One region of the Ancylobacter mangrovi genome, then DNA from elsewhere that is predicted to be linked to it. Evidence: riboswitches for the same ligand, from Rfam matches in the RefSeq annotation. Region 1 holds a riboswitch; the other holds the start of a gene.

Region 1 (3,549 bases):
CGGTGGCGGGGGGGAACGCGTTCTATGAAAAGCGCGGGCGCGCATCTTTAATCGGGCATTCGGTCCTGGCAGCTTCGAGCATCCCGCCAGCCCAGCAAAGCGAGGGCGACGTGGCGATTGCAAGCGTGCCTTTGCCACCCGAGCGGCTCGCCGCCCCTCCGAATCGGGAACAGGAGTGGCACGCCAGCGTGGTCGTCGCAGATACTGACCAATCGGCGCAACGACAAGCGGATGGCTCCCAAGTCACGCTTCCTATTCCGCTGCCGCCGAAACGTCCCGATGATGCTGCACGCGTCCTGGTCCGCGCCTACCTCGAACCAACCGTCGTTGGTTCGAGCAGCAGGACCCCATTCTCGGCATTCGCCGAGGGTTACTGGCCCGGAAGCCGGCAATGACAGGCGTGACGCGTTATACCCGACGTCGTGTCCTCCTCGCGCTCGCAGCATTGGGCTCCGCGGCGCTTGGTCCGGATCAACTGCGCGCCGACTCTGCTCCACCCCTGGTGATATTGGACCCGGGCCATGGTGGTCATGATCCCGGGGCGGTCGGCGTCACCGGTTTGCTGGAGAAGCAGGTTGCGCTCGACATTGCCCGTCTTCTCAAGGCGGAACTGGAACGTACCGGTCACTGCCGCGTGATGCTGACACGCGAGGATGACGTTTTCATCCCGCTCGATGAACGCAGGGCTTGCGCGCAGGCGCACAACGCCGCGCTGTTCGTGTCGCTTCACGCCGACGCGCTCAAGGACCGGTCGGTACGGGGGGCGAGCGTCTACACCTTGGCGCTGCGCGCCTCCGATGCACAGTCCGACGAGCTCGCCCAACGAGAGAACGCTGTCGATCCAAGGGCCATGGAAGAGTATCGATCCTATTCACCTGACGTCGCGGAGATTCTTGCGAGTTTGACTCAAAGAGAAACCCGAATCTTCTCGGCCCGTCTGCAGGATAAAATGGTCAATGCGCTCTCTGCGAAAATACGCATGCTTCATAATCCAGTTCGTAGTGCAAACTTTGTAGTCCTGCGTTCCTTCGAAACGCCCAGCGTTCTGGTGGAAATGGGTTTCATGTCGAACAAGGATGACGAGCAGCTCCTTCATTCCGCCGCCCATCGCCGCGAGGTGGTCGCTTCGCTGAAAGACGGGATTTCTGCAAGTATCAACGGCATGATCAGGCTAGAAAGAGACTAGATGTTGATTGGGATTGAGTATCGCTATCTTCTAGGGTCTTAGGATGATGGCGTCCCGCAAGCCGCCTTGGGAGATCATCTATCAACAGGCTCAGCGCACAGGGACGAATGCGTCGACGCGTTGGCCGAGATCTTTGCACGGTGCTGCGCCTTGCCGCCGGGCGGCCGGCGCAACCGAGCTCCGCGATCATCGACAGCGTCACGCTGCGCTCCACGCCGGCAAGTGCAAAAAGGGTTCGAAGCTGCGCAAGGCGTTGGACATCCGCGGCGATGGCTGGCGACCGCGCGTGGGACCAGCGACCGATACCAGTTGCCAAGCCCACAGGAGAGAGCTCGGCTCCCGCGAAACGCTTGACGTGCAGTTTCTCAAGTTTATCGATGACGCTGATCAAGGTTCTTCGGGCATGCACCCCGGAGCTAAGAGGGAATTCGGTAAGGCGTTCCACGCCGAAGCCGAGGCTGCCCCCGCAACTGTGAGCGGCGAGCCCTCTGCCCTTCGTCCACTGACGTCGCGCATTGCGCCATGCGTCGGGAAGGCCGGGCAGAGCCAGCGTCGACCCGCGAGCCAGGAGACCTGCCGTGATCGCAAGCAATCTTTCGGGCGGGGTGCTCCGAAGGTTGCCGGTCGGCGGCGGCGATTCTCCCCTGTCTTCCGGTTCCCTTTGTGCTTTCCGTCTTCCTCATGGGAAGCGATGAAACAATGTTCAAGACAGTCCTCAGCCATACATCCGCCGCATGCCTCTGGTGCGCGCTGACGCTCGCCCTGCTGGTCGGCTCAGTTCTCGCCGACGCGGCCACAGCAGAGCCGACGCAATACCCGCTCACTCTGGAGAATTGCGGGCAGAAGGTCGTCATCGACCAAGCTCCGAAACGCGTCGTCAGTCTCGGCCAGGCGCAGACCGAAATCCTCTATGCGCTCGGGCTCGGCGACCGCATGGTGGCCACCGCCGTCTGGTTCAGTCCCGTCGCCAAGCCCTATGAGGCGGTCAATGCAAAGGTGAAGCGCCTCGCCGACAACGACCCAAGTTTCGAGGCGGTGGTCGGCCAGGAGCCCGATCTCGTCGTCGCCATGTATGAGTGGCACATCGGCCCGAACGGCATCGTCGGCAAGCGCGATCGGTTCGATGCGGTGAAGGTGCCGGTTTATGTCTCCCCGACCGATTGCATCGGCAAGGACAATACCGGCGCGGGCGATGGGGTGCGCACGGAGCCCTATTCGATGGACCAGCTCTATCAAAACATCCAGGAATACGGCGCGATCTTCGACGTCGCCGACCGGGCGGAGACGCTGATCGCCAGTCTGAAGCAGCGCGAGGCGGACGCTCTCCGCGAGGTGGCCGGGCTGCAGGCGAAGAATATCTCCATGATGATGTGGTTCTCCAGCAAGGACATCAAGGGCGATGCCTTCCTCGCCGGCAAGAATGGCGTCCCAGCTTACATCATGTCGAAGCTCAGTGCCCGCAACATCATCACTACCAACGAGGAATGGCCGCTGGTCGGCTGGGAGACCGTCGCGGCCAACGATCCCGACGTCCTGATCCTGGTCAGGATGGACCGGCGCCGCTTCCCGGCTGATGACCTTGACGCCAAGCTGAACTTCCTCGCTACCGATCCCGTTGCCAGCCAGCTCTCGGCTGTGCGCAACAAGCGGATCGTGGTGGTGGATGTCGGCTCGACCCGCCCGGGCATGGACGCGATCGATGGCATCGAGGCGATCGCCAAGGCCGTCCACGGCTTCGGTCTGGCCAATTGAGCCACGCAGTTCCCAAGCCGAATTGGCCGGCGCGCCTCGCCCTCGCAGTTCTTTCGCTCGCGGCCCTTAGCTTGGCCGTCGCCTTAGCGGTGACGGTCGGCGAGATGGCGATCCCATTGCCGGTCGCCTTTCGTGCGCTCGGCAATGGGCTGTTCGATCTCGGCCTGCCTGTGAGCGCCACCCAGCAAGGGGTGATCTTCGACTACCGGCTGAGCCGCGCCCTGATGGCGGCGCTATGCGGCGGCGCGCTTGCCATCTGCGGAGCCATCCTGCAGGCGCTGCTGCGCAATCCGCTCGCCGAGCCCTATATTCTCGGCGTCTCAGCCGGCGCCTCGACGGGGGCGGTCTGCGTGATGATCCTTGGCTTCGGTGGCGCCACGCTCGGGCTGTCCGGCGGCGCCTTCCTCGGCTCGATCGCGGCGCTGGCGATCGTCGCGCTGCTGGCGGCGGGTGCGGGCGGCGCCAGTGACCGGGTGATCCTTGCCGGCGTCGCCGGCTCGCAGCTGTTCAACGCGGCGACCGCCACCATCGTCACCACGCTGGCCAGCGCCGAGCAGGCGCGCGGCGTGATGTTCTGGCTGCTCGGCAATTTCGGCGGCGTGCGCTGGCCG
Region 2 (3,549 bases), on a different contig from region 1:
CATGATCCTCCACACGCTCATCGACTACGACGTCCTGCGCGTCATCTGGTGGCTGCTGCTCGGCGTGCTGCTGATCGGCTTCGCCGTCATGGACGGCTTCGACCTCGGCACCGACATCCTGTTGCCCTTCGTCGCGCAGACCGACCTCGAACGGCGCGTCGTCATCAACGCCATCGGCCCGACCTGGGAAGGCAACCAGGTGTGGCTGATCCTCGGCGGCGGCGCGATCTTCGCCGCCTGGCCGCCGCTCTACGCGGTGTCCTTCTCCGGCTTCTACCTCGCCATGTTCGCGATCCTGTTCGCGCTCATCCTGCGCCCGGTCGGCTTCAAGTACCGCTCGAAGCGCGAGGGCTCGATGTGGCGCACGGCGTGGGACTGGGCGCTGTTCGTCGGCGGGCTGGTGCCGGCGCTGGTGATGGGGGTCGCGGTCGGCAACGTGCTGCAGGGCGTGCCCTTCCACCTGAACGGCGACCTGCGCATCTTCTATGACGGCACCACGCTGTTCGAGCTGCTGAACCCCTACGGCCTGCTGTGCGGCCTGCTCTCGGTGGCGATGGTGGTGATGCACGGTGCCGGCTGGCTGGCGCTGAAGACGCAGGGCAATGTCGACCGTCGCGCGCGGGCCATCGGCAGCTACGCGGCGCTGGCGACGCTGGTGCTGTTCGTGCTCGGCGGGCTTTGGCTCTATTTCGGCGTCGACGGCTACCGCATCACCAGCGCGCTCGTCCCCGACGGCCCGTCCAACCCGCTGGCCAAGACGGTGGAGATCGCGCCGGGCGCATGGTTCGCCAACTACGCTGCCCATCCCTGGATGATGGCGGGGCCTGCGCTCGGCATCCTCGGCGCGCTGGCGAGCCTGATCCTGCTGCGCACCCGGGCCGAGTTCACAGCGCTGCTGGCGAGCACGGTGTCGATCTTCGGCATCATCTCGACGGTGGGGGTGTCGATGTTCCCCTTCATCCTGCCCTCGACAGTCGACCCGCGCTCCAGCCTCACCGTGTGGGACGCCTCGTCGAGCCATCTCACCCTGTTCATCATGCTGGTCTGCACCGTGATCTTCATGCCGATCATCATCGCCTACACCACCTGGGTCTACCGGGTGCTGTGGGGCAAGGTCGATACGGCCGAGATCCAGCGCGACAACAGCCACGCCTACTGAGAAGGAGACCGATCATGTGGTACTTCGCCTGGCTGCTCGGCCTGCCGCTGGCCGCCGCCTTCGCGGTGCTCAACGCCATGTGGTACGAGCTGATGGACGACGTCGCCCGCACCAAGGCGCAGCCCGCGCCGGTGCCGGTGCGCGGCCGGCACTGACGTCGCCGCCGCACCTCTCGCGGCGTCGGCCCTGCTTGACAGGCCCGTGCCCTTGGGTGCGTGCTGAGGGCGTGCATGGTGTCCGGGCGGGGTGACTCGCCCGGATGAAACGGGAACGGGGAAGGGCGAGAGCGCCGCAAGGCCGATCGCCCCAGCCCCGACCGCCCCCGCGACTGTGAGCGGCGAGCGGCCTTCCACGATGCCACTGGATGCCATCCGCGAGGATGGCTCCGGGAAGGCGGAAGGCAGCCGTGACCCGCGAGTCAGGAGACCGGCCATGCATGAGCGTCCACCCTCACGCCGCCGGGAGAGGCGGCAAAGGAGCATCCCATGCATATCGAACCCGGCCTCGTCGCCGAAGGAAAGATCTGGCTCAGCTACGTGACCGCCGCCGGCGCGGGCACCTATGCGCTCAAGACCGCCTATGAGGCGGTGCGCGAGCGCGGCCTGGGCTCGCTGCTGGTGCGCAGCGCGGCGACTACCGCGCTCGTATTCTCGTTCTTCGAGATTCTGCCGCATTATCCGGTCGGCGTGTCCGAGGTGCACCTCATCCTCGGCTCGACGCTGTTCCTGATCTTCGGTCTTGCGCCGGCCGCGATCGGCCTCGCGCTCGGCCTGCTGATCCAGGGGCTGTTCTTCGCCCCGTTCGACCTGCCGCAATACGGCATGAACGTCACTACGCTGCTGGTGCCGCTGTTCGCGCTGACCGGGCTCGCGCATCGCATCATCGCGCCGGGCACGCCCTATGTGGAGCTGAAGTACCGGCAGGCGCTGGCGCTCTCCACCACCTACCAGGCGGGCATTGTCGTCTGGGTGGCGTTCTGGGCCTTCTACGGCCAGGGTTTCACGCTCGCCAACGCGGCCTCGATTGCCTCCTTCGGCGGCGCCTATATGCTGGTGATCATCATCGAGCCGCTGGTCGACCTCGCCGTGCTCGCCGGCGCCAAGGCGCTCAACGGTCTGAAGGGTAGCGCGCTGCTCGAGCGCCGGCTCTACGACCCGGCCTGACGGCCGGCCCATCTGCGGTGCGGTTCGAGCCCGGGAGCCTTGCGGCCTCCCGGGCTTTTTCATGCGCGCGGACTCAGCCCGCCAGCCAGCCGGGCAGAGCGGTGTCGAATATCCCGGTAGAGGCCGCCTCCACGCATTGGGTGAGGCTTCCCAGCATCACGCGGCGCCCGGAAAGGCCGGGGCCGTAATGGGCGTATTTGCCCGAGCTGGTGAGGATGGCGCGAGCCGCAGGCGGGATGACCGGCTCGCCGATCATGCACCAGCAGGTGTCGTTGACGAAGGAGACGCCGAAGCGCTCAAGCGCCGCCGTCAGCCCCGCCGCCTGCGCGCGGGCAAAAACGTCCCGTCCGCAGGTGACGACGAGCGCAACATCAGCCGCTTTCCGCCGGCCGGCGCATAGGGCCGCGAGGCGTTCGATCTCGGTGAAGGAAAAATGCGGGTTGCCGAGCGCGACGAGGTCGATGCGGGCCGCGCCCTCCTCGCCCGCACCCTCCTCGCCATTGATGCGCCGCCAGCTTTCGGCAAGGTCTGCGCGCGAGACCGAGAGCCTCGGCAGCGTTTCCGCCAGCGCGTGCGCGGCGGCGATTTCCCGCGCTTCGGGTGTGATGCCGGCGATGTGGAACATCGGCGCGCCCGAGGTGGTGGCGAAGGCGGCGGCGAAGGCCTTGAGGTCGTCGTCCGTCATCGCCGCGTCCTCCAGCCCGAGCACAAGCGGGATCGCCTCCGGCGACATTTCGCCCAGATGATGGCCGAGCAGCGCGAAGAAGGCATCGTTGGGCGCCGAAATAGGCGCCACCTCGATCGCCACGGCGGGGCGCCTTCCGGCGTCGAGATGGCAGCCCGCCAGCGGCGCCCGGCCGGTGATGGCGACGCATATGTCGAGATAGTCGGGATATTTCATCGTCCGCGCGCCGAGCACGCTGTTCGCATAGGCGACGGCGTTGGATTCGGCCCAGACGATCTGCTCGCCGAGGGCGGGCGGCGCGTCGAGCAGATAGGGCGCGCAGGTGAAGCTCGTCCGCGCGCCCATGGCGAGATAGGCCTCGGCCAGCCGCCAGGCCGGTTCGCCGAGGCTGGCGTCGACCCCCAGTGCGCGCCAGCGCCGCCCGTCGACCGAGACGGCGTTCAGCGTCGTCGGCACGCGCACCCGTGCGCCGAGATCGCGCAGCCTTTCGGCGAAGCGCAGGCTCGCCTCGCCCGTGTAGATGCAGCCGTCGATATGGGCGC

What was found. A riboswitch is a leader RNA that binds a small molecule or an ion and turns the genes downstream of it on or off. The one in region 1 is predicted to bind cobalamin.
Region 2: another riboswitch for cobalamin. It lies ahead of NVS83_RS02205 (energy-coupling factor ABC transporter permease); the one in region 1 lies ahead of NVS83_RS20395 (ABC transporter substrate-binding protein).

Annotation. Positions count from the first base shown of each region.
Region 1 is NZ_JANTHY010000010.1:74,129-77,677, forward strand. Features, by position in the region: gene NVS83_RS20385 (cell wall hydrolase) at 1-395, shown strand, start outside; gene NVS83_RS20390 (N-acetylmuramoyl-L-alanine amidase family protein) at 392-1,186, shown strand; cobalamin riboswitch at 1,560-1,781, shown strand; gene NVS83_RS20395 (ABC transporter substrate-binding protein) at 1,886-2,938, shown strand; gene NVS83_RS20400 (FecCD family ABC transporter permease) at 2,935-3,549, shown strand, end outside.
Region 2 is NZ_JANTHY010000001.1:477,925-481,473, forward strand. Features, by position in the region: gene cydB (cytochrome d ubiquinol oxidase subunit II) at 2-1,159, shown strand; gene cydX (cytochrome bd-I oxidase subunit CydX) at 1,174-1,314, shown strand; cobalamin riboswitch at 1,374-1,608, shown strand; gene NVS83_RS02205 (energy-coupling factor ABC transporter permease) at 1,645-2,322, shown strand; gene lhpI (cis-3-hydroxy-L-proline dehydratase) at 2,396-3,549, opposite strand, start outside.